Linked DNA regions of Azospirillum brasilense. The protein of the gene in region 1 interacts with the protein of each later gene in a pairwise test. Links are inferred from orthologs where the notes say so. Each region holds a gene or a part of one and is shown on either strand. Other genes may lie near its edges. The genes, in order: D3869_RS09760 and def.

Region 1 (9,900 bases):
GGCGGCCTTGGCCTCGGTCGGCGCCATGTCCGGCACCGGGCGGCGGCGGCTCGACAGCCCGGCGGTGAAGCCGGCGACGCTGGGCAGCGGCGCCTCGTAGACCGACAGGACGAAGCGCGTGCTCTCCGCGTCGGGCGCGACGAAGCCCTCCTCCGCGTAGAACATGGGGCGGATGTACAGCTCGGCCTCCTTGGGGAAGCGGCGGATGCCGTCCCAGCACAGCTCCTCGATCTCGCCGGCGGTCAGCATGGGGGCGAGGCCCATCACCTGGGCCGAGCGCACGACGCGGGCGCAGTGGCGGTCAAGGTCGGGGGCCACACCCTGGAAAGCGCGGGCGCCGTCGAAAACGACCGAAGACAGCCAGAGCGCGTGAGTCATCGGGCCGACGATGGCGGGGTTGCCCGCGATCCATTCGCCCTGGATGTAGCTCAACGCCTGGCCGGCCGTGCTGCCCATGATCTTCTCCCTTTTTGGCTTGGGGTTGGTTCTATCCGGATGGTTCGCTCCCTCGAAAAGCATACCCCCTCATCGCCGCCGGTCAACCTGCGCAGACGGGCCAGCCGGACGGTTGATGCAGGACACCCTCACCACACCGGGAGCGACAGACCCATGGGCTGGACCTATTCGAGCGCCTTTCCGCAGCCGCTGCGCGCGGCCCCGCCCTTCCCGCCGCCGGGCCAGGACCTTCCCACCCCGGGCCCCCTGACTGACAACCCGGACCTGCCGACCCCCGGCCCGCAGGAGGATATGCCCTCCCCCCTGCCCAACGACGACCTGCCGCCGTCCCGGCCCACCGACCCCGACTTCGCGTGAGCCAGGACGCCGCCCAAGGACCAATGCAAACGGGGCGCCCCCTCGCGGAGGCGCCCCGTTCCTCATCAACGAACCGAAACGGACGGATCAGCGGCGCTGAACCATCAGCTTCTTGATCTCGGCGATGGCCTTGGCCGGGTTGAGGCCCTTCGGGCACGCCTTGGTGCAGTTCATGATGGTGTGGCAGCGATAGAGGCGGAACGGGTCCTCGAGGTTGTCGAGGCGCTCGCCCGTCATCTCGTCGCGGCTGTCCACGATCCAGCGGTAGGCCTGGAGCAGGATCGACGGGCCGAGGTAGCGGTCGCCGTTCCACCAGTAGCTGGGGCAGGAGGTCGAGCAGCAGAAGCACAGGATGCACTCGTAGAGGCCGTCCAGCTTGGCGCGGTCCTCCGGCGACTGCAGACGCTCGCGGCTCGGGGCCGGCGACTGCGACTGCAGCCACGGCTTGATCGAGGCGAGCTGGGCGTAGATGTGCTTCAGGTCGGGGACGAGATCCTTGACCACCGGCATGTGCGGCAGCGGGTAGATCTTGACGTCGCCCTTCACCTCCTCGATGGCCTTCAGGCAGGCCAGCGTGTTGGTGCCGTCGATGTTCATCGCGCAGGACCCGCAGATGCCCTCGCGGCAGGAGCGCCGGAAGGTCAGGGTCGAGTCGACGTTGTTCTTGATGTAGATGATCGCGTCCAGGATCATCGGGCCGAACTTGTCGAGGTCGACGACGTAGGTGTCGACCCGCGGGTTCTGTCCGTCATCCGGCGACCAGCGGTAGATCTTGAAGGTCTTCGCCCGCTTGGCGCCGTTGGCGGCGTTGATGGTCTTGCCGACGCCGACCTTGGAATTGGCGGGCAGGTTGAATTCGACCATGGTTCGTATCCTTGCCTTGCTCTTGCCGCCTTAGTAGACGCGGGCCTTGGGCGGGAACACCTGCACCTCGTCGGTCAGGGTGTAGAGATGGACCGGGCGGTACCCGATCTTCGTCTCGCCCTTGCCCGACACCTCGATGACGGTGTGCTTCATCCAGTTCTCGTCGTCGCGGTCCGGATAGTCCTCGCGGGCGTGGGCGCCGCGGCTCTCCGGACGGTTCTTCGCCGAGTGGAGCGTGGCGACCGCCTGGTACAGCAGGTTGTCCAGCTCGATGGCTTCGACGAGGTCGGAGTTCCAGACCAGCGAACGGTCGCTGATCGCCATGTCGCTCTTCTTGGCGAAGGTCTGGTCGATGAGCCTGACGCCCTCCTCCAGCACCTCGCCGGTGCGGAAGACCGCGCAGTTGTTCTGCATGGTCCGCTGCATTTCCAGGCGAAGCTCCGACGACTTGATCGAGCCCTTGGCGTTGCGGATGCGGTCGAAGCGCTCCAGCGCGACGTCGGTCGCGGCGGCGGACGACGACACCGACTTGCCCTTCTCGACGATCTCGGCGGCGCGGATGGCCGCCGAACGGCCGAACACCACGAGGTCGAGCAGCGAGTTGGAGCCCAGGCGGTTCGCGCCGTGCACCGACACGCAGGCCGCCTCGCCGATGGCCATCAGGCCGGGCACCACGCGGTCCGGATCCTCGGCGGTCGGGTTGACCACCTCGCAACGGAAGTTGGTGGGGATGCCGCCCATGTTGTAGTGCACCGTTGGTAGAACCGGGATCGGTTCCTTGGTGACGTCCACGCCGGCGAAGATCTTGGCCGTCTCGGCGATGCCGGGCAGGCGCTGGTGGATGATCTCCGGCGGGAGATGCTCCAGGTGCAGGTGGATGTGGTCCTTGTGCTCACCGACGCCGCGGCCCTCGCGGATCTCGATGGTCATCGAGCGGGACACCACGTCGCGCGAGGCGAGGTCCTTGGCCGACGGCGCGTAGCGCTCCATGAAGCGCTCGCCGTTGGAGTTGGTGAGGTAGCCGCCCTCGCCGCGCACGCCCTCGGTGATGAGGCAGCCGGAGCCGTAGATGCCGGTCGGGTGGAACTGCACGAACTCCATGTCCTGCAGCGGCAGGCCGGCGCGCAGCACCATGCCGCCGCCGTCGCCCGTGCAGGTGTGGGCCGAGGTGGCGGAGAAGTAGGCGCGGCCGTAGCCGCCCGTCGCCAGAACGACGAGCTGGGCGCGGAAGCGGTGGATGGTGCCGTCGTCGAGGTTCCAGGCCACCACGCCCTTGCAGACGCCGTCCTCCATGATGAGGTCGAGCGCGAAGTACTCGACGAAGAACTCCGCCTCGTGCTTCAGCGACTGCTGGTAGAGGGTGTGCAGGATGGCGTGGCCGGTGCGGTCGGCGGCGGCGCAGGTGCGGTAGGCCTGCTGCTTGCCGTAATGGGCGGTCATGCCGCCGAAGGCGCGCTGGTAGATCTTGCCTTCCGGCGTGCGCGAGAAGGGCACGCCGTAGTGCTCCAGCTCGATGATCGCCGGGATGGCCTCGCGGCACATGTACTCGATGGCGTCCTGGTCGCCCAGCCAGTCCGACCCCTTGACGGTGTCGTACATGTGGAAGCGCCAGTCGTCCTCGCTCATGTTGCCGAGCGCCGCCGAGATGCCGCCCTGGGCGGCCACGGTGTGCGAGCGGGTCGGGAAGACCTTGGTGATGCACGCCGTCTTCAGGCCCTTCTCGGCCATGCCGAAGGTGGCGCGCAGGCCCGCGCCGCCGGCACCGACGACGACGACGTCATAGGAATGATCGATAATATCGTAGGCGGCCATGGCTCGTCAGGCTCCGAACGAAATCTTGAGGACGGCGATGACGCAGGCGGCACCCAGCACGAAGCACAGGGCTTTCACGGCCAGGATGCTCAGGATCTTCGCCATCTCATTGTGCACGTAGTCCTCGATCACCACCTGCAGCCCGGCCTGGGCGTGGTGGAAGGTGACCACGGCGGTCAGCACCATCATCAGCGCCGAGAAGGGCGACTCCAGCCACGCGACGAAGGCCGCGTGATCGGCGCCCAGATGGCGGATCACGCCGAAGACGAACCAGATGGTCAGCGGAACCAGGGCGATGGCGGTCACGCGCTGGTGCCACCAATGCTCGGTGCCGTGCTTGGCGGAGCCCAGGCCGCGCGCGATCTGCAGCGGCGAGCGGAGGGTCTTGCTGTTGGACGCCATGTCTTCTCTCCTCACCACACGGCCAGGCCGATGATCCAGGTCAGCACGGTCAGCACGGCCGCCGCACCGATGACGATCTGGTTGCCGCGCTCGGCCTCGCTCAGCTCGAACGACTTGCCGGCGTCCCACACCAGATGCCGGATGCCGTTGCACAGGTGATAATAGAGCGCCAGCGACCAGCCGAACATCAGCAGCAGCCCGAAGAAGGAGCCGATGAAGTGCTGCGCGCGCTCGTAGGCGGCGGGGCTGGTGGCAGCGGCGACCAGCCACCAGGTCAGCAGAAGGGTGCCCACGGCCAGCCCCACGCCCGTGATGCGGTGCGTGATGGACAGGAGCGCGGTCCTGGGGAGTTTGTAGACTTGCAGATGCGGAGAGAGCGGCCGACCGCTGCCGTTTGCCATTGCGTCGTCCTCAGTTCGGCGACCGGTCGCGGCAAGGAGGGCTGTTGCCGCGACGGCGGGTGATGCGAGACCGAAAGTTTTAAGCCCTGCTGTGTTTGGCGATTGAATTACGCCTCTACCGCACACGAGTCAACGGCAGGGACTTGGCCGTGGCCAAAATGGCGCACCGCGGGAAGTGCCTGAAAACTAACGGGCTTTGCTGCAGCTGGTATTACCAGGGCCGAAACCCGGCTTCGCCGTTCAGCCTATTACTTGTCGAAGCGGCGAACATTCTCCACCATCATCGAATACATCTGGGTAATCAGCTCCGCCGGACGCAGCCGGCCGAAGGGAATGTTCTCCTTGGCCCATTCCACCAGCCCCTCGGGCGGGCGGACCGGAGCGACCTCGTAGCCGGCCTTCTTCAGCGCGTTCATCACCGAACGCGCCTGCTTGGTGTAGTCCTCGTTGAAGAAGGACTTGTCCGCGTCCTTGATCGCCTTGGCGATGATGTCTTCGAGCGGAGTGGCCATGCCCCGGTGTGCCGGTCGCGGTCGTTCGTGATAGGGCGGACACGGTGTCACAACGCGGGCGCTGTTGCAATTCCATTGGGAACCGCATACCTCAAGCCCTCTTCGCACCGCATATCACAGGGATTAACCGCCATGGGCTACACAGTCGCGGTCGTCGGCGCCACCGGCAACGTCGGACGGGAAATGCTGACCACCCTCGCCGACCGCCGGTTCCCGGCCGACGCGGTGATCGCCCTGGCCGCCGACAGCGCGGTCGGCAAGGAGGTGTCCTTCGGCGAGGACGCGGTGCTGAAGGTGGAGGACGTCGCCCGCTTCGACTTCAAGGGCGTGGACATCGCGCTGTTCGCCGCGGACGCCAAGGTCTCGGCGGCCCACGCGCCGCGCGCCGCCGCGGCGGGCGCCGTGGTGATCGACGCCAGCCCGCAGTTCCGCATGGACCCCGACGTCCCGCTGGTGGTCCCGGAGGTCAACGCCGACGCGCTCGCCGGCTACGCGACGAAGAACATCGTGGCCAGCCCCGGCGGCGCGGCCGTCCTTCTGGCCATGGCGCTGAAGCCCCTGCACGAGCAGGCCACGATCAGCCGCGTCGTCGTCTCCACCTACCAGGCGGCCTCGGACGCCGGCAAGGAGGGCATGGACGAGCTGTTCGGCCAGACCCGCGCCATCTACGTGAACGACCCGGTGCAGAAGTCCGTCTTCTCCAAGCAGATCGCCTTCAACGTCATCCCCCACGTCGGCCCCTTCATGGAGGACGGCGCGACGCGGGACGAATGGGCGCTGAACGTCGAGACGAAGAAGGTCCTCGACCCCAAGATCAAGGTGAGCGCGACCTGCGTCCGCGTCCCCGTCTTCATCGGCCATTCCGCCGCCATCACCATCGAATGCGTCGAGCCGCTGACCGCCGAGGAGGCCCGCCGCATCCTGCGCAAGGCGCCGGGCATGCAGGTGATCGACCAGCACGAGAACGACGGCTACATCACCCCGGTCGAGGTCGCCGGCGACGACCCGGTCTTCGTCAGCCGCATCCGCGAGGACTACACGGTGGACAACGGCCTGTCCTTCTGGGCGTCCACCGACAACCTGCGCAAGGGCGCCGCGCTCAACGCCGTGCAGATCGCCGAGCTGCTGGTGAAGGAGTATCTCGACGCGTGATCCCGATCCGCTCCTCCCGTCCGGACGACGCCCCGGTCCTCTTTGCCGTCTGGCTCGCCGCGGTGCGCAGCACGCACGATTTCCTGAGCGAGGAGGACATTGCCTTCTACGCCGACCTCGTGCGCGACCAGTATCTTCCGGCGGCGGCGCTGCTGGTCGCGGTGGACGGCGACGACCGGCCGGTCGGTTTCCTGGGCATGACCGGGTGCAAGATCGACACGCTGTTCGTCGATCCGGCGTGGCACGGCCGGGGGATCGGCCGCGCCCTGGTCGCCCGCGCTCGCGACGGCGGACCGCATCTGACGGTGGATGTGAACGAGCAGAACGGCGCCGCCCGGGCCTTTTATCGGCGCCTCGGCTTCCGGGAGGTCGGGCGCTCCGCGCTGGACGACAGCGGCCGCCCGTTCCCCTTGCTGCATCTGGCCCTTTAAAGCGGATTGCAATCCGCTTTGGACCGCGCCGGCGGTCCCGGTCGCACATGCGACCGGAGCCCGCCGGCGAATGAGGCGCTATGAGTCCAAAGCGAACGGAAGTTCGCTTTAGCTCCGGCCGACGCGAACCGACCGGAGCCAGAAGGGCTTACTTGACGAACAGCCGGTACAGGGCCGAGTGGTCCAGCCCGCCGTCGCCCTGCTCGGCCAGCAGTTCGAACAGCTCCAGGCTGAGGCCCAGCGCGGGAAGCTGGATGCCGGACTGCTCCGCCAGTTCCTCCGCCTGCTTCAGGTCCTTGATCTGGGTGACCACGCGGCCGCCCGGCGTGAAGTCGCCGGAGACCATGCGCTGGCCGTGCAGGTCCAGGATGCGCGATTCGGCAAAGCCGCCGCGGATGGCGTCGCGGACCTTGCCCGGCTCCACCCCCGCCGCCTTGGCCAGCGCCAGCGCCTCGGCCACCGCGCCGATGCTCAGCGCGACGATCACCTGATTCGCCATCTTGGCGACCTGACCGGCCCCGCTGCCGCCGACATGGGTGATGCGCTGGCCCATCGCCTGGAACAGCGGCAGGGCGCGCGCGAAGGCCTCCTCCGTGCCGCCGGCCATGATGGTCAGGGTGCCGGCCTCCGCCGCCACCGTGCCGCCGGACACCGGGGCGTCCACCCAGTCGGCGCCCTTGGCGCGGACGGCCTCGGCCAGCTTGCGGGTCGCCCCGACCGCCGTGGTGCCCATGTCGATGACGAGATGGCCGGGCCGCAGCGCGTCCATCAGCGCGGCGGCCACCGCCTCCACAGCCACGGTGTCCGACAGCATCAGCACGATGGAGTCGGCGCGGGCGGCGACCTCGGCGGGCCCGGCGGCGGGGCTCATGCCCTCGGCCGCCAGCTCCTCGACGGGGCCGGGGCTGCGGCTGCTGATCACCAGGGCCGCGCCGGCCTTCGCCAGATTGCGAGCCATCGGCCGGCCCATCAGGCCCAGCCCGATGAAGCCGACCGTACGGTCCTTGAGGTTGGCCATGTCCCTGGCTGTCATGCTCCCGGCCGTCACAGGCGGGTATGGCGCGCCCGCGCGCCGCGTTCGATGGCGGCGGCGCACAGCCGGTCCACGCCCAGCTTGTGCCGGATCAGCTCCAGCATCCGCAGTTCCTCCTGCGAGGCCGACGGGTCCGCCGCGGCGATGTCGCAGGCGAGCGCGTAGGCGGTCTCGGACAGCTTGGACGGAATGGCCTCCTTGACGATCTGGAGCGTCGTCTCCAGCCCGTCGGCGTCGGCCAGCAGGCCGGAGCATTCGCGGGTCACGTCGGTCAGCCGGTCGATGTCGAAATCCTTGAAGATCGGCAGGTAGCGGACGTTCTCGCCGATGGCCTCAAGCTCCGCGTCCGTCATGTCGCCGTCGCACGCCGACACCAGCACCATGACGTAGATGAGCGCGCTGTGATGGTTGATCATCGAAACTCCTGCGGAAAAAGGGCCCCGCCCAATCTTGCCCGCCCCCCGCGCGCCGTCAAGGGAGGGAGCGCCGTCAAGGGAGCTATGCCCGGGGCGGACGGGTGGGTCCCTCGACAGGGGACGGGTTGCCCCTTAAGGTCGCCCCCCATGTCGGTGGTCTTCAACGTGGCGCTCCCGGTCTTCGCCATCATCCTGGCGGGCGTCCTTTCCGGTAAGGCGAAGCTGCTCGGTCCCGCCTCGTCGGAGGCGCTGAACAAGTTCGTCTACTGGATGGCCCTGCCGCCGGTGCTGTTCCTCGGAACGGCCAAGCGCTCGCTGCCCGAGATCTTCAACGGCCCCTTCATCGGCGCCTTCCTCGGCTCGATGCTGGCGGTCTACGCGCTGGGCGCCCTGCTCGGCTGGCTGATCCACCGCGAGCGGACGCAGATCCAGTGCATGCAGGGGCTGAACGCCTGCTTCTCCAACACCGGCTACATGGGCATCCCGCTGTTCCTGGCGGCCTTCGGCCCCGACCGTCTGGCCCCGGCCATCCTCGCCACCGTCATCATGAGCGCGATCATGGTCGGCATCGCGGTGATCTGGCTGGAGTTCGCCAACAGCCAGGGCGGCGGCATCGGCAAGGCGCTGCGCGACGTCGGCCGGGCGCTGGTCAAGAACCCGCTGATCATTTCCACGGCCCTGGGGCTCGCCTGGTCGGTCTTCCTATCCGGCGTGCCGGTGCCGCGCCCGGTCGCCATCTACTGCGACCTGATGGGCGCCTCCGCCGGCCCCTGCGCCCTCTTCGCCATCGGCCTGTTCCTGGCGACCCAGAGCCTGAAGGCCAATTTTCTGGAGGTCGGCTGGATCAGCGCGTGCAAGCTGGTGGTGCAGCCGGCGCTGGCCTGGCTGCTCATCCAGACGCTGTTCCCGCTGGACCCCTTCTGGGCCGGGTCGGCCATCATCCTCGCCGGCCTGCCCACCGGCGCCTTGACCTTCGTGGTGGCCAGCCAGTACCGCATCTATGTGGAGCGCACCTCCGCCGCGATCCTGATGTCCACCATCGCCAGCGTGGTCACCCTGTCCGTCCTGCTGGCCACCTACGCGCCGCCGCTCTGAACCTTGGCTTGCGGTCGCCCGGTCGTGTTCGCCTCTTCGGCTGCTCATCTTTCCTGACACAAAGACATCATTGAACAAGTGTCGCGCAGAACACGCCGCGTCGGTTTTGCATATTTTTTAATAATTGCCGCTCCATCATTTGATACAGGCAAGTCCAACGCCCCACGCAGGGACGTCTGGACTGCCAAATACTTTCGTTCAGACTCATAACAATCGACCGCCGCCGCATCGTTTCGGGGGAAAGAGATACGCGCCATGTCCATGCTGAGTTCCATGACCATCCGGACCAAGGTGGTCGCCGCCACCGTCTGTGTCCTGCTGATGTCGGTCGCCCTGGGACTGTTCGCCGTTGACCGGCTGAGCACCGTCAACCACGCCGCTGAGGAAATCCGCTCCAACTGGCTGCCCAGCGTCACCGCCATCGGGGAGATCGACGGCGCGGCCAACGATTACCGCATCCTGGAGGCGTCCCACATCCTGGCGCTCCACCCCGCGGAAATGGCCGAGGTCGAAAAGGAAATGACCACGGTTCTGAACCGCTTGGCGGAGGCCCGGCGGAAGTATGAACCGCTGTTGGCCCCCGGTTGGGAAACCCAGACCTTCAAGCGCTGGGAGGCCGCCTGGGACAGCTATCTGAAGATCAGCCAAGGCAAGCTGCTTTCCTCCTCCCGGGCCAACGAGAACGAGAAGGCCACCGGCATCTATCGGGAGGACTCGCGCAAGGCGTTCGACGAATGCTCCGCGCTCATCAACGAGCTGACCGCCTCCAACGTCCAGAACGCCGCGAAGGCGGCGGACTCCGGGCGGGCCACCTATGTCGGGGCGCGGAACTGGATTCTGGGCGCCATCGCCTTCGTGGCGGTCCTCTGCCTGTTCGCCGGCATCGCCATGACCAAGTCGGTCGCCCGGCCCATCGTCGCCCTGACCGCCATCATGGACCGTCTGGCCAAGCGCGACCTCGGCATCGCG
Region 2 (9,862 bases), 840 kb from region 1 along the record:
GGGCGATCCGCCATTTCCGCGCCGACCGCATCGTCTCCGTGACGGCGCTGGAGGCCCGCTACCCGCGGCGGCGGCAGGCGCTGCTCAAGGAGTGGCGCGAGGCCGAGGGCATCCCGGCGCGGTGAGCGTCGCCGCGCACGACTGCTGACAGAAACTGTCAGTGTGTTGCCCTAGCTTGGTCTTCACCGGACGGGATCGCCCGAGCCGGAGACCAGCGAGGACACCAGCCCATGTTCAGCGCCAACATCATCCTCCTCTATGTGGACAGCCCGACCGCAAGCGCCGCCTTCTATGCCGACCTGACCGGCAAGCCGCCGGTCGAGGCGTCGCCGACCTTCGCCATGTTCGCCCTGGACTCCGGCGTCATGCTGGGGCTGTGGTCGCGCCACACGGTGCAGCCGCCGGCCTCCACGGGACCGCTCGGCGGCAGCGGCGAGATCGGTTTCCGGGTGGCCGGCGCCGAGGCGGTGCAGGCCCTTCACGACGACTGGGTGCGGCGCGGCCTGACCATCGCCCAGCCTCCGACCGCCATGGATTTCGGACACACCTTCGTCGCGCTGGACCCGGACGGTCACCGCCTGCGCGTCTTCGCCCCGACGGAAGCGTGAGGTCCGCCATGGATCAGGCCACCACCAGCCGCAGCTGGATCGCCGTCGCCTCCGCCGAGCATGTCCGGCGGGGGCGGGCGGAGGGCTTCATGCAGGTCTGCCACGGCAAGGCGGCGCCGCTGCGCCGCATCCGTCCGGGGGACCGCGTCGCCTACTATTCGCCGACCGAGCGCTTCCAGGGGAAGGACCGCCTGCAATCCTTCACCGCCGTGGGGATCGTGCGGGACGGCACGCCTTACCCGTTCGACATGGGCGGAGGCTTCGTTCCCTTTCGCCGCGACGTGCGGTGGTTGGGCGGGCGGGAGACGCCGATCCTGCCCCTGCTCGACCGGCTGGACTTCTCCGCCGGGGTGCGGAACTGGGGCTATCCGTTGCGCTTCGGGCTGTTCACGGTCACCGACCGCGACCTGAACACCATCGCCGCGGCCATGGGGGCGGCTCTCCCCTGACCGGCCTGCGGTGCGGGGGCTCAGTCCCCCCGCCCGCGGCGGCGCCCCATCAGCCCGTCCGGGCGGTAGATCAGGAAGAGGGTGAGCAGGCCGAAGGCCACGATGTCCTTGTAGGCGATGGCGAAATAGGCCGACCAGAAGGTCTCGACCAGCCCCAGCAGCGCGCCCCCCAGCATGGCGCCGGGGACCGACCCGATGCCGCCGACCACCGCGGCGGCCAGCGCCTTGAAGCCGATCAGATAGCCCGTGTAGAAATTGACCCCGCCATAGTAGAGCGCGATCACCGCCCCCGCCGCCGCGGCCAGCGCGCCGCCCACGGCGAAGGTGGTGGCGACGGTGCGGTCGACATCCACCCCGACCAGTTCCGCCGCCCCGACGTCGTCGGCGCAGGCGCGGTGGGCGCGGCCGTAGGCGGTGCGTTGCATGATCGCCCAGAGCAGGGCGTAGAGCCCGCCGGTCATCAACAGGATCACCGCCTGCGAGGTCAGGGCGGTGACGGTGAAGGCGCCGTCGCTGAGCAGCTCGTGCCGGTCGGCCAGGAAGGGGGCGGGCCACCAGTCGCGGGCGCCGTGCAGGAGCCGCATCCCCTCCTGGTAGGCGATGGACAGGCCCACCGCGGCGATCAGCGGCGTGTGGTTGCGGGCGCGGCGCAGGCGGCGGAACACCAGCCGGTCCATCGTCCAGCCCTGGACCGCGGTGAAGGCCATCACCGTGGCGAAGACGCCCAGCACCGCCAGCGGCATCCCGCCCAGCCCGGCCATGCCCAGCGCCGCCGCCCCCATGGCGGTCAGCATGGCGCCGATCATCGTCAGCTCGCCCATGGCGAGGTTGATCTGCCCGAGGATGCCGTAGACCAGCGTGTAGCCCAGCGCCAGCAGCCCGTAGACGCAGGCCACCGTGGCGGCGTTGATGACCTGCTGCAGGAAGAACAGCAACGGCGCCCAGTCCGTTTGCGGTCCCCGTTCCGCTCCGCTCGTCTCCGGCGGCAAACCGAGGCGGGAGGCGGGCAGGCCGGCCCAGATGCGCAGCATGGTGAATTGCATGGGCCGCAGCCGCCCCATGCGGTCGGTCGCCACCATCACCAGCTCGTGCCGGCGCGAATCGAAGAAGCGGCCGCCGAAGCGGCAGGCGATCCAGTGGGGTCCGGTGTCCGTGCGGTAGGTCAGGCGCAGCGCCGGCTCGTCGCCGCCCAGCGCTTCCGTGCCCAGGATGGTGACGGGTCCGGAGTCGAAGGCGGGGATCAGCTTGCCGCACAGCGCGGCCTGATCGCCGTCCACGCCGCAGCCGGTCAGCAGCAGCGCGACGATCAGCAGAAGGAAGGGTGGGAACAGGCGTGGCGGACGGCGGTGCACGGCGACGGAAATCCGGCCGGTTGTGCTTCGCCTGAGAGTCTATCGGCAATTGGCGACGAGCGCCAGACGCCGCCTTATGGGCGTCAGTAGCGGGCGTTGACGAAATACAGCCCATCCGGCGGGGCGGTCGGCCCGGCGGCGGAGCGGTTGCGGGCCTCCAGCGCGCGGCGCAGGTCGTCGGCGCTCCACTTGCCGGCCCCGACCAGCTCCAGAGTGCCCACCATGTTGCGCACCTGATGGTGCAGGAAGGAACGGGCGGCAGCGTGCACCCGGACCTCGTCGCCGACCCGCTCGACGGCCAGCCGCTCCAGCGTCTTGACCGGGGAGTTGGCCTGGCAGAGCGCGGCGCGGAAGCTGGTGAAATCGTGCCGGCCGACCAGGACCTGCGCGGCGGCGTGCATCGCCTCGGCGTCCAGCGGGCGCATGACGTGCCAGGCGCGGCCTGTCTCCAGGGCGAGCGGGGCGCGGCGGTTGACGATGCGGAAGACGTAGCTGCGCCCCAGGCAGGTCATGCGGGCGTGGAACTCCTCCGGCACCGCCTCGGCCAGCAGGACGGCCACGGGGGCGGGCCTCAGGTGGAAGTTCAGCGCGTCGCGCAGCTTCAGCCCGGTGAAGGGCTTCTCCAGGTCGAAATGGCAGACCTGACCCAGCGCGTGCACCCCGGCGTCCGTCCGCCCGGAGGTGTGGACGCGCACGGTCTCGCCGGACAGGCGCTCGATGGCTTCCTCCAGCGTCTGCTGGACGGAGGGGCCGTTGTCCTGCCGCTGCCAGCCGACGAAGGGCCGGCCGTCATATTCGAGGGTCAGTTTCCAGCGCTGCATGCGGCGTCGCCGAGACGGGTGCCGACGGGCAGAGTGAAGCCGCGCAGCAGGGCGGCGCCGTCCACCGGGGCCTTGCCGGGCCGCTGCACCAGAGTGAGGCGCACGGCGCCGTCGGCGCAGGCGATGGTCAGCCGGTCGTCGAGCAGCGTGCCGGGCGCCGCCTTGCGGGCGTCTGGTGCCAATTCGGCCTTCAGCACCTTGATGCGCTCCACCCCGCCGGTCGGCGTCGGGGCGTCGAACCAGCAGCCGGGCCAGGGGGTAAGGGCGCGGACCTGCCGCTCCACGAAGGCGGCATCACGCGTCCAGTCGAGCCGGCCATCCTCGCGCGTCAGCTTGGCGGCGTAGGTCACGCCCGCCTCGGGCTGCGGCTCGCCGGTCAGGCGGCCGGCGGCGAGGCCGTCGAGCGCCTCGACGATCAGCCGGGCGCCCATGTCGGCCAGCGCGTCGTGCAGGCTGCTGGCGGTGGTCTCCGCGGTGATCGGCACCGCGTCCTTCAGCAGCATGGCCCCGGTGTCGAGCCCGATGTCCATCTGCATGATGGTGATGCCGGTCTCGGCGTCGCCGGCCAGGATCGAGCGCTGGATCGGGGCCGCCCCGCGCCAGCGCGGCAGCAGGGAGCCGTGCACGTTCAGGCAGCCCAGCCGCGGCGCGTCGAGGATCGGCTGCGGCAGGATCAGCCCATAGGCGGCGACCACCGCGGCGTCGGCCTTCAGCTCGGCGAACTCCGCCTGGGCCTCGGCGTTGCGCAGCGACTTGGGCGTGCGCACGGGGATGCCGCGCTCCTCGGCGAAGCGGTGGACCGGGGATTTCTGGACCTGCTGCCCGCGCCCGGCGGGGCGGGGCGGCTGGCTGTAGACGCAGACCACCTCGTGCCCGGCATCGGCCAGGGCGCGCAGGCTGGGCACGGCGAAGTCCGGCGTGCCCATGAAAACGAGGCGGAGCGGCGTCATGAAGAGTCGTCCAACGTCAGAAAGTTAGGCGCGCTGCATCTTCTGGACTTTGCGCAGGATCATGTTGCGCTTCAGCATCGACAGGTAGTCGACGAACAGCACGCCGTTCAGATGGTCGATCTCGTGCTGGATGCAGGTGGCCAGCATGCCGTCGGCCTCGATCTCGCGCGTCTCGTTGGTCTCGTCCAAATAGCGGACGCGGACCGACGAGGGGCGGGTGACTTCGGCGTACTGGTCGGGCACCGACAGGCAGCCCTCCTCGCACACCGATGTCTCGTCCGACTTCCAGACGATTTCCGGGTTGGCGAGGCGGATGGGGTTCGGCTTCTCATCCTTGTCGTGCACGTCCACGACGATCACGCGCTCCAGGACGCCGATCTGCGGCGCGGCGAGGCCGATGCCCTTCGCGGCGTACATGGTCTCGACCATGTCGTCCATCAGCTTGGCGATGCGGGCGTCGACCTTTTCGACGGGCTTCGCCTTCTGCTTCAGGACGGGGTGCGGGGCGACGAGGATATCGAGAACGGCCATGGGAACTCAGCAACGGTGCGTGGAGGTGCGACAATCCGTCAAAATATGAGGGGCGGGCCACGAGGTCAAGGAAGGCGCAAGGCACAACCCGCGGCGACCCGCCGATCCTGTCATGACGGCCCAGCCATGCTGGCCTCGTCTCAGAGGGGCGAGCGGGTGATCGACTTGATGGGGCCGCGCGGATTGCCGGACATCTCGGCGATCTTGCGGTCCTGCTCCTCGATGAAGCCGCGGGCCGGCTCGTCGCCGTCCAGCCCGCCGACCAGCGTGCCGGGGACCTTGCGGTTGGAGGTGCGGGCGCCGTCTTCGTACAGCACGTCGAACAGCACGAAGGCGCTGTCCACCGGCTGCTTCTTCTTGGTCTTGGCCATGGGGGGAAACTCCGAACGTCAGGGGGGTGCTTGTAGAGGAAAAGCGTGCAACGGAAAAGGGCACCGGTTTCCCGGTGCCCCCTCCGATGCCGTGCCGTGAGACGTGGCTCAGACGGCCTTCAGGTTCTCCGCCGAGGTCTTGCCGCGCTTCGGATCGCGCTGCTCCTCGTAGGACACCTTCTGGCCTTCATTCAGGCTGCGCAGGCCCGCACGCTCGACCGCGGAGATGTGGACGAAGACGTCCGCGCCGCCGTTGTCCGGCTGAATGAAGCCATAACCCTTGGTGCTGTTGAACCACTTGACGGTACCGACGGGCATGATTGCTCTCCGTTTCGTATGAAAGGCGCCGCATCGGCCGGTGCGGCGCATCAGACTGTGTCCAGGCATAGCGACGATCTGGGCACCCGAAGGCGTAGCAGGCCGGCAGTCCGAAGCAGAATGACAGGAGGGAAATTGGGACCGCTCCCGTCCTTTGCAAGGCGAAACAAGACGGGCAAATCTTGGTTGCAGGCTTCGGCCCTACGCCCTGGCTGCCGCTCGCAGGTCCGCGGCTCTCAATTCCGTTGCCCTCAATTCCGCTGCCCGGGGCTCGGCCGCGCGAAGCTCCGGCGCCTGGAGCGGGCGCGGGGCGTGGTCCAGCGGTTCCAGCAGGGGAATCTCCTCGGCGCTGTCCGGGGTGGCGTGGAGGTCGCGGAAGCGGCGGGCGGTGACCAGGACGCGGGATTCCAGGCTGCCGACCGCCCCGTTGTAGCTGCCCACGGCCTTTTCGAGCTGCCCGCCCAGCCGCTCCATATGGCCGCCCAGGTCGTGCAGGCGCTTGTACAGCTCGGCGCCCAAGGCGCTGATCTCGCGGGCGCTGTCGGTCAGCCGTTCCTGGCGCCAGCCGTAGGCGACGGCGCGCAGCAGCGCGATCAGCGTCGTCGGGGTGGCGAGGATCACCCGGTGGTCGATGCCGGCCTCGATCAGCGCCGGGTCGTGCTCCAGCGCCGCGGAGAAGAAGTTCTCGCCGGGCAGGAACAGCACGACGAATTCCGGGGAATCCGCGAACTGGTCCCAATAGGCCTTGGTGCCGAGCTGCTTCATATGCTCGCGCACATGGCGGGCGTGGCGCGACAACCCGTCGCGGCGGGCGCCGTCGTCGGCCGCCTGCACGCCGTCGAGATAGCCCTCCAGCGGCGTCTTGGCGTCCACCACGATGGTCTTGCCGCCGGGCAGCTTGACGACGAGGTCGGGGCGCAGCCGCCCGCCGGCAGCCTCCACGCTCATCTGCTCCGCGAAGTCGCAATGGTCCAGCATCCCGGCCATCTCGCAGACCCGGCGGAGCTGGATCTCGCCCCAGCGCCCGCGCGCCACCGGGCTGCGCAGGGCGCGGACGAGGTTGCCGGTCTCCGCGCGGAGCTGGGACTGGGTTTCCACCAGCGACAGCACCTGCTGCTTCAGCCCCTCGTAGGCGCCGGCGCGGCTGCGCTCCATCTCCTGGATCTGGCCGTCCATGCGCTCCAGCGACTGGCGCACCGGGGCGACGATGTCGGCGATGGCGGTCTGCCGCTTCTCCAGGTCGCCGCGCGCCTGCTCCTGGAAGGTCGTCAGGGTTTCCTTGGCGAGGTCGAGGAAGCTCTGGTTGTTGGAGCGCAGGGCCTCCGCCGACAGGGCCTTGAAGCTGTCGGACAGGGTGGCCTGCGCGCGCTCCAGAAGGGCCAGCTTCTCCGCCGCCGACGCGCGCTCGCGGGCCAGCGTGGTGGACAGCTCCGCCTGCCGCTCGCGGGCGGCGGACAGCTCGCCGGTCAGCCGGGTGATCTGGTGGTCGCGGGCCTCGACCTCCTCGCGCAGGTCGCCCTCGATTCGCTCGGCGACGTCGAGCCGGGTGACCAGTTCGGCGTGGATGGCGGCGGCCTCCGCCTCGGCGCGTGCGGCGTAGAGGCGCACGATCATGCCGGCGAGGATCGCCCCGAGAAGGGCGCCGGCGAGGCCGCCGAGAAGCACCGACTGTGCGTCGAACGCGAACTGCATGAAATTCCCCAAAGAACGCTGCAAATCCCGAGACCACAAGCGAGACCACAGGCGAGACCATAGGCGAGATCTCAGGCGAGACTACAGGAACGAATCAGGAAAGAGAACGGGCAATGAACAAAGAAGAACCCCTCCGCGGCTCCGTTCCGCCTGCGGCACGGGTGGCGATGCGGGCTTGCCCGCCGTCCCCGTCTGCGCCATATCCGACGGATGCCCGACGATCCGTCCTCCCCCGGCCCCCATAAGGGCCCCCGCGTCCGCACCATCCCGCCCGGCGAGGACCGCGAGCGGCTGACCTGTCCGGACTGCGGCTACATCGCCTACCAGAACCCGCTGATCGTCGTCGGGTCGGTGGCGACGTGGGAGGACCGCATCCTGCTGTGCCGCCGCGCCATCGAACTGCGCAAGGGCTACTGGACGCTGCCCGCCGGCTTCATGGAGGAGCGGGAAAGCACCATGGAGGGTGCCGCGCGCGAGGCGTGGGAGGAGGCGCGGGCCAAAATCGCCATCGACTCGCTGCTGGCCGTCTACGACATCCCGCGCATCAGCCAGGTGCAACTGATCTTCCGCGCCCGCCTGCTGTCGCCGGACGTGTCCGCCGGGCCGGAAAGCCAGGAGGTCGGTCTGTTCCGCTGGGAGGAGATCCCCTGGGACGATCTGGCCTTCCCGACCGTTCAGTGGGCCTTGCGCGAGCACCGGTCGCGTCTCGGCCGCCAGGACTTCGCCCCGGCGGTGAACCCCACGCCGGACGTGCTGGCGCAGTGGGAGCGGATGCTCTAAAGCGAACTTCCGTTCGCTTTAGACTCACATCGCCTCACTTGCCGGCGGGCTTCGGCCGCATGTGCGGCCGGGACCGCCGTCGCGATCCAAAGCGGATTGCAATCCGCTTTAGCCCCCGATCACTCCACCCCGCTATTCCACCACGGGCGATGCGGGGAACTTCGCCACCAGCTCCGCCGTGCCCTGTTCGCGCTTCACGGTCAGCGGCAGCCATGTGCCGGGGGCCTGCCGCTGCACCACCGCCGTCAGGTCGGAGGCCTCGCGCACCGGGGCCCCGGCCGCCGCGACCACGAGGTCGCCCGCCGCCAGGCCGGCGGCGGCGGCGACGCTGCCCTCAGTGACGGAGCGCACGCGCACCCCCTCGCTCCCCGGCTCCAGCATCACGCCCAGCCGGGGGCGCGGCGTCTCGGCCGGCGCCTCGCTCTCGCCCAGCCCATAGACCGCGTCGGCGATCCGCCCGTCCAACTCGGTGCAGGGGCGGTCCTCGTCCCAGGGCAGCAGGACGACGCTGTTCCGGACGCCCAGGTCGGCCAGCTGGTGGGGGACGCCGTCGCGCCCTTCGATGTGCCCCTGGCCCAGGATGGCGACGACGGTGCGGCCGGTCCGGCGGTGGGTCTCGGCGATCCGCTCCGCCATCGCGCGGTCCCAGACCGATTGCGCCTCGACGAATCGCTCGAAGCTGCCGGAGCGGCGCTCGGACGGGCCGTGGGCGGCCATCACCTGGCGCAGCCGCTCGGTGTAGGAGGCGGGGGGAGGGGCCGGGTCGCCGACGCCTTCGCGCTCGCCGGCGGGGACGGCGGCCCAGCCATCGCGCGCGGTGCGGCTGACCAGCCCGCGGTCGACGTTCAGCGCGATCACCGGCAGCCGGTTCATCCGGGCGAAATGCAGGATCGGCAGGTAGAAGCGCGCGTCGAACCCCCAGACCTTGGCCCAGTTGGTGTCGCGCAGCAGTTCCGCCTCGGTCAGTTGCCCGGCGCTCCAGCGGTCGAGGACCGGCTGGACGCTGCGCGGGAACATCTCCATGCCGACCGCCAGATCGGGGTTCAGCGCGTGCAGCGCCGCCAGGCTGTGAAGCTGCCAGCGGTGGTGGTCGGCGTTGTCGTGCCGCTCCCCCAGCAGCACGGCGGGCGACGCCGCGGCGCGGCGCAGCAGGTCGGCGGCGTTCAGCGGGCGCGCGGCGGCGTCGGACCAGCCGCCGGGCGGCACGCAGGCATTGGTCGGGGCGGCGGCCTGCGCCGCAGCCTTGTCGCCCAGACCGGCCAACAGGCCGCCGGAGAGGAGAAGGACAGCCATCAAACGGGGGAGCACGTCGGCGGCCCTCCTGGACACGTGAAACGGTTGGACGCAGGCTGAAGGTTGGGCGGTGGAGGGCGCCCGTCAACGGTGCATGGTCCGACCGGCAACGGCCGCGCTGGCGCGGTGCGGCGAAGCGGGGTATCCTTGGACATCATGCCGCACCGTAAAACCGTCATTCTGACCGGCGCGAGCCGGGGCATCGGCCACGCCACCGTGCAGCGCTTCAGCGCCGAGGGCTGGCGGGTCATTTCCTGTTCCCGCGAGGAGGTGCCGGACCATTGCCGGCGCGATCCGAACTGGACCCACCACATCCCGACGGACCTGTCCGATCCGGACAGCCGCGCCCGCTTCCTGGAGGAGGCCAACCGCGCGCTGGACGGGGCGCCGCTGCACGCGTTGATCAACAACGCCGGCATCTCGCCCAAGACGCCGATCAAGGAGCGTCTCGGCTGCCTGAACGGGGCCATCGAAGGCTGGCACCGGGTGTTCGAGCTGAACTTCTTCGCCCCGCTGGTGCTGGCCCGCGGTTTCGCGGCGCCGCTGTCGCGGGCGAAGGGGGCGATCGTCAACGTGACCTCGATCGCCGGCCATTCGGTGCACCCCTTCGCGGGGTCGGCCTATTCGACGTCCAAGGCGGCGCTGTCCGGCCTGACCCGCGAGATGGCCGTGGAGTTCGCCGAGATCGGCGTGCGCG

Evidence for each region.
Region 2: the proteins of D3869_RS09760 (region 1) and def interact in binary tests that used the Escherichia coli proteins (3 or more experiments, as listed by UniProt). The link is inferred for Azospirillum brasilense from one-to-one orthologs.

Annotation. Positions count from the first base shown.
Region 1 is NZ_CP032345.1:2,021,712-2,031,611, reverse strand. The notes cover bases 4,094-6,946. They hold D3869_RS09760 (aspartate-semialdehyde dehydrogenase), read left to right. Parts: upstream 4,094-4,936; coding sequence 4,937-5,956; downstream 5,957-6,946. Other genes in these bases: D3869_RS09750 (NAD(P)-dependent oxidoreductase), read right to left, coding at 6,536-6,946; D3869_RS09755 (acetyltransferase), read left to right, coding at 5,953-6,387; D3869_RS09765 (hypothetical protein), read right to left, coding at 4,541-4,804; sdhC (succinate dehydrogenase, cytochrome b556 subunit), read right to left, coding at 4,094-4,292. Also shown: D3869_RS09795 (branched-chain amino acid aminotransferase), read right to left, coding at 1-456; D3869_RS09790 (hypothetical protein), read left to right, coding at 610-813; D3869_RS09785 (succinate dehydrogenase iron-sulfur subunit), read right to left, coding at 901-1,677; sdhA (succinate dehydrogenase flavoprotein subunit), read right to left, coding at 1,708-3,489; sdhD (succinate dehydrogenase, hydrophobic membrane anchor protein), read right to left, coding at 3,496-3,891; more of sdhC, read right to left, coding at 3,903-4,093; more of D3869_RS09750, read right to left, coding at 6,947-7,405; D3869_RS09745 (tellurite resistance TerB family protein), read right to left, coding at 7,432-7,836; D3869_RS09740 (AEC family transporter), read left to right, coding at 7,984-8,931; D3869_RS09735 (methyl-accepting chemotaxis protein), read left to right, coding at 9,187-9,900.
Region 2 is NZ_CP032345.1:1,181,369-1,191,230, reverse strand. Bases 2,959-5,773 are described here. They hold def (peptide deformylase), read right to left. Parts: upstream 4,712-5,773; coding sequence 4,205-4,711; downstream 2,959-4,204. Other genes in these bases: rmuC (DNA recombination protein RmuC), read right to left, coding at 5,602-5,773; D3869_RS05805 (cold-shock protein), read right to left, coding at 5,191-5,400; D3869_RS05810 (hypothetical protein), read right to left, coding at 4,852-5,082; fmt (methionyl-tRNA formyltransferase), read right to left, coding at 3,212-4,180; truA (tRNA pseudouridine(38-40) synthase TruA), read right to left, coding at 2,959-3,230. Outside these bases: D3869_RS05845 (helix-turn-helix transcriptional regulator), read left to right, coding at 1-125; D3869_RS05840 (VOC family protein), read left to right, coding at 231-608; D3869_RS05835 (EVE domain-containing protein), read left to right, coding at 617-1,057; D3869_RS05830 (branched-chain amino acid ABC transporter permease), read right to left, coding at 1,078-2,409; more of truA, read right to left, coding at 2,493-2,958; more of rmuC, read right to left, coding at 5,774-7,092; D3869_RS05795 (NUDIX hydrolase), read left to right, coding at 7,303-7,872; D3869_RS05790 (ChaN family lipoprotein), read right to left, coding at 8,005-9,180; D3869_RS05785 (SDR family NAD(P)-dependent oxidoreductase), read left to right, coding at 9,322-9,862. UniProt on the Escherichia coli protein: Removes the formyl group from the N-terminal Met of newly synthesized proteins. Requires at least a dipeptide for an efficient rate of reaction. N-terminal L-methionine is a prerequisite for activity but the enzyme has broad specificity at other positions.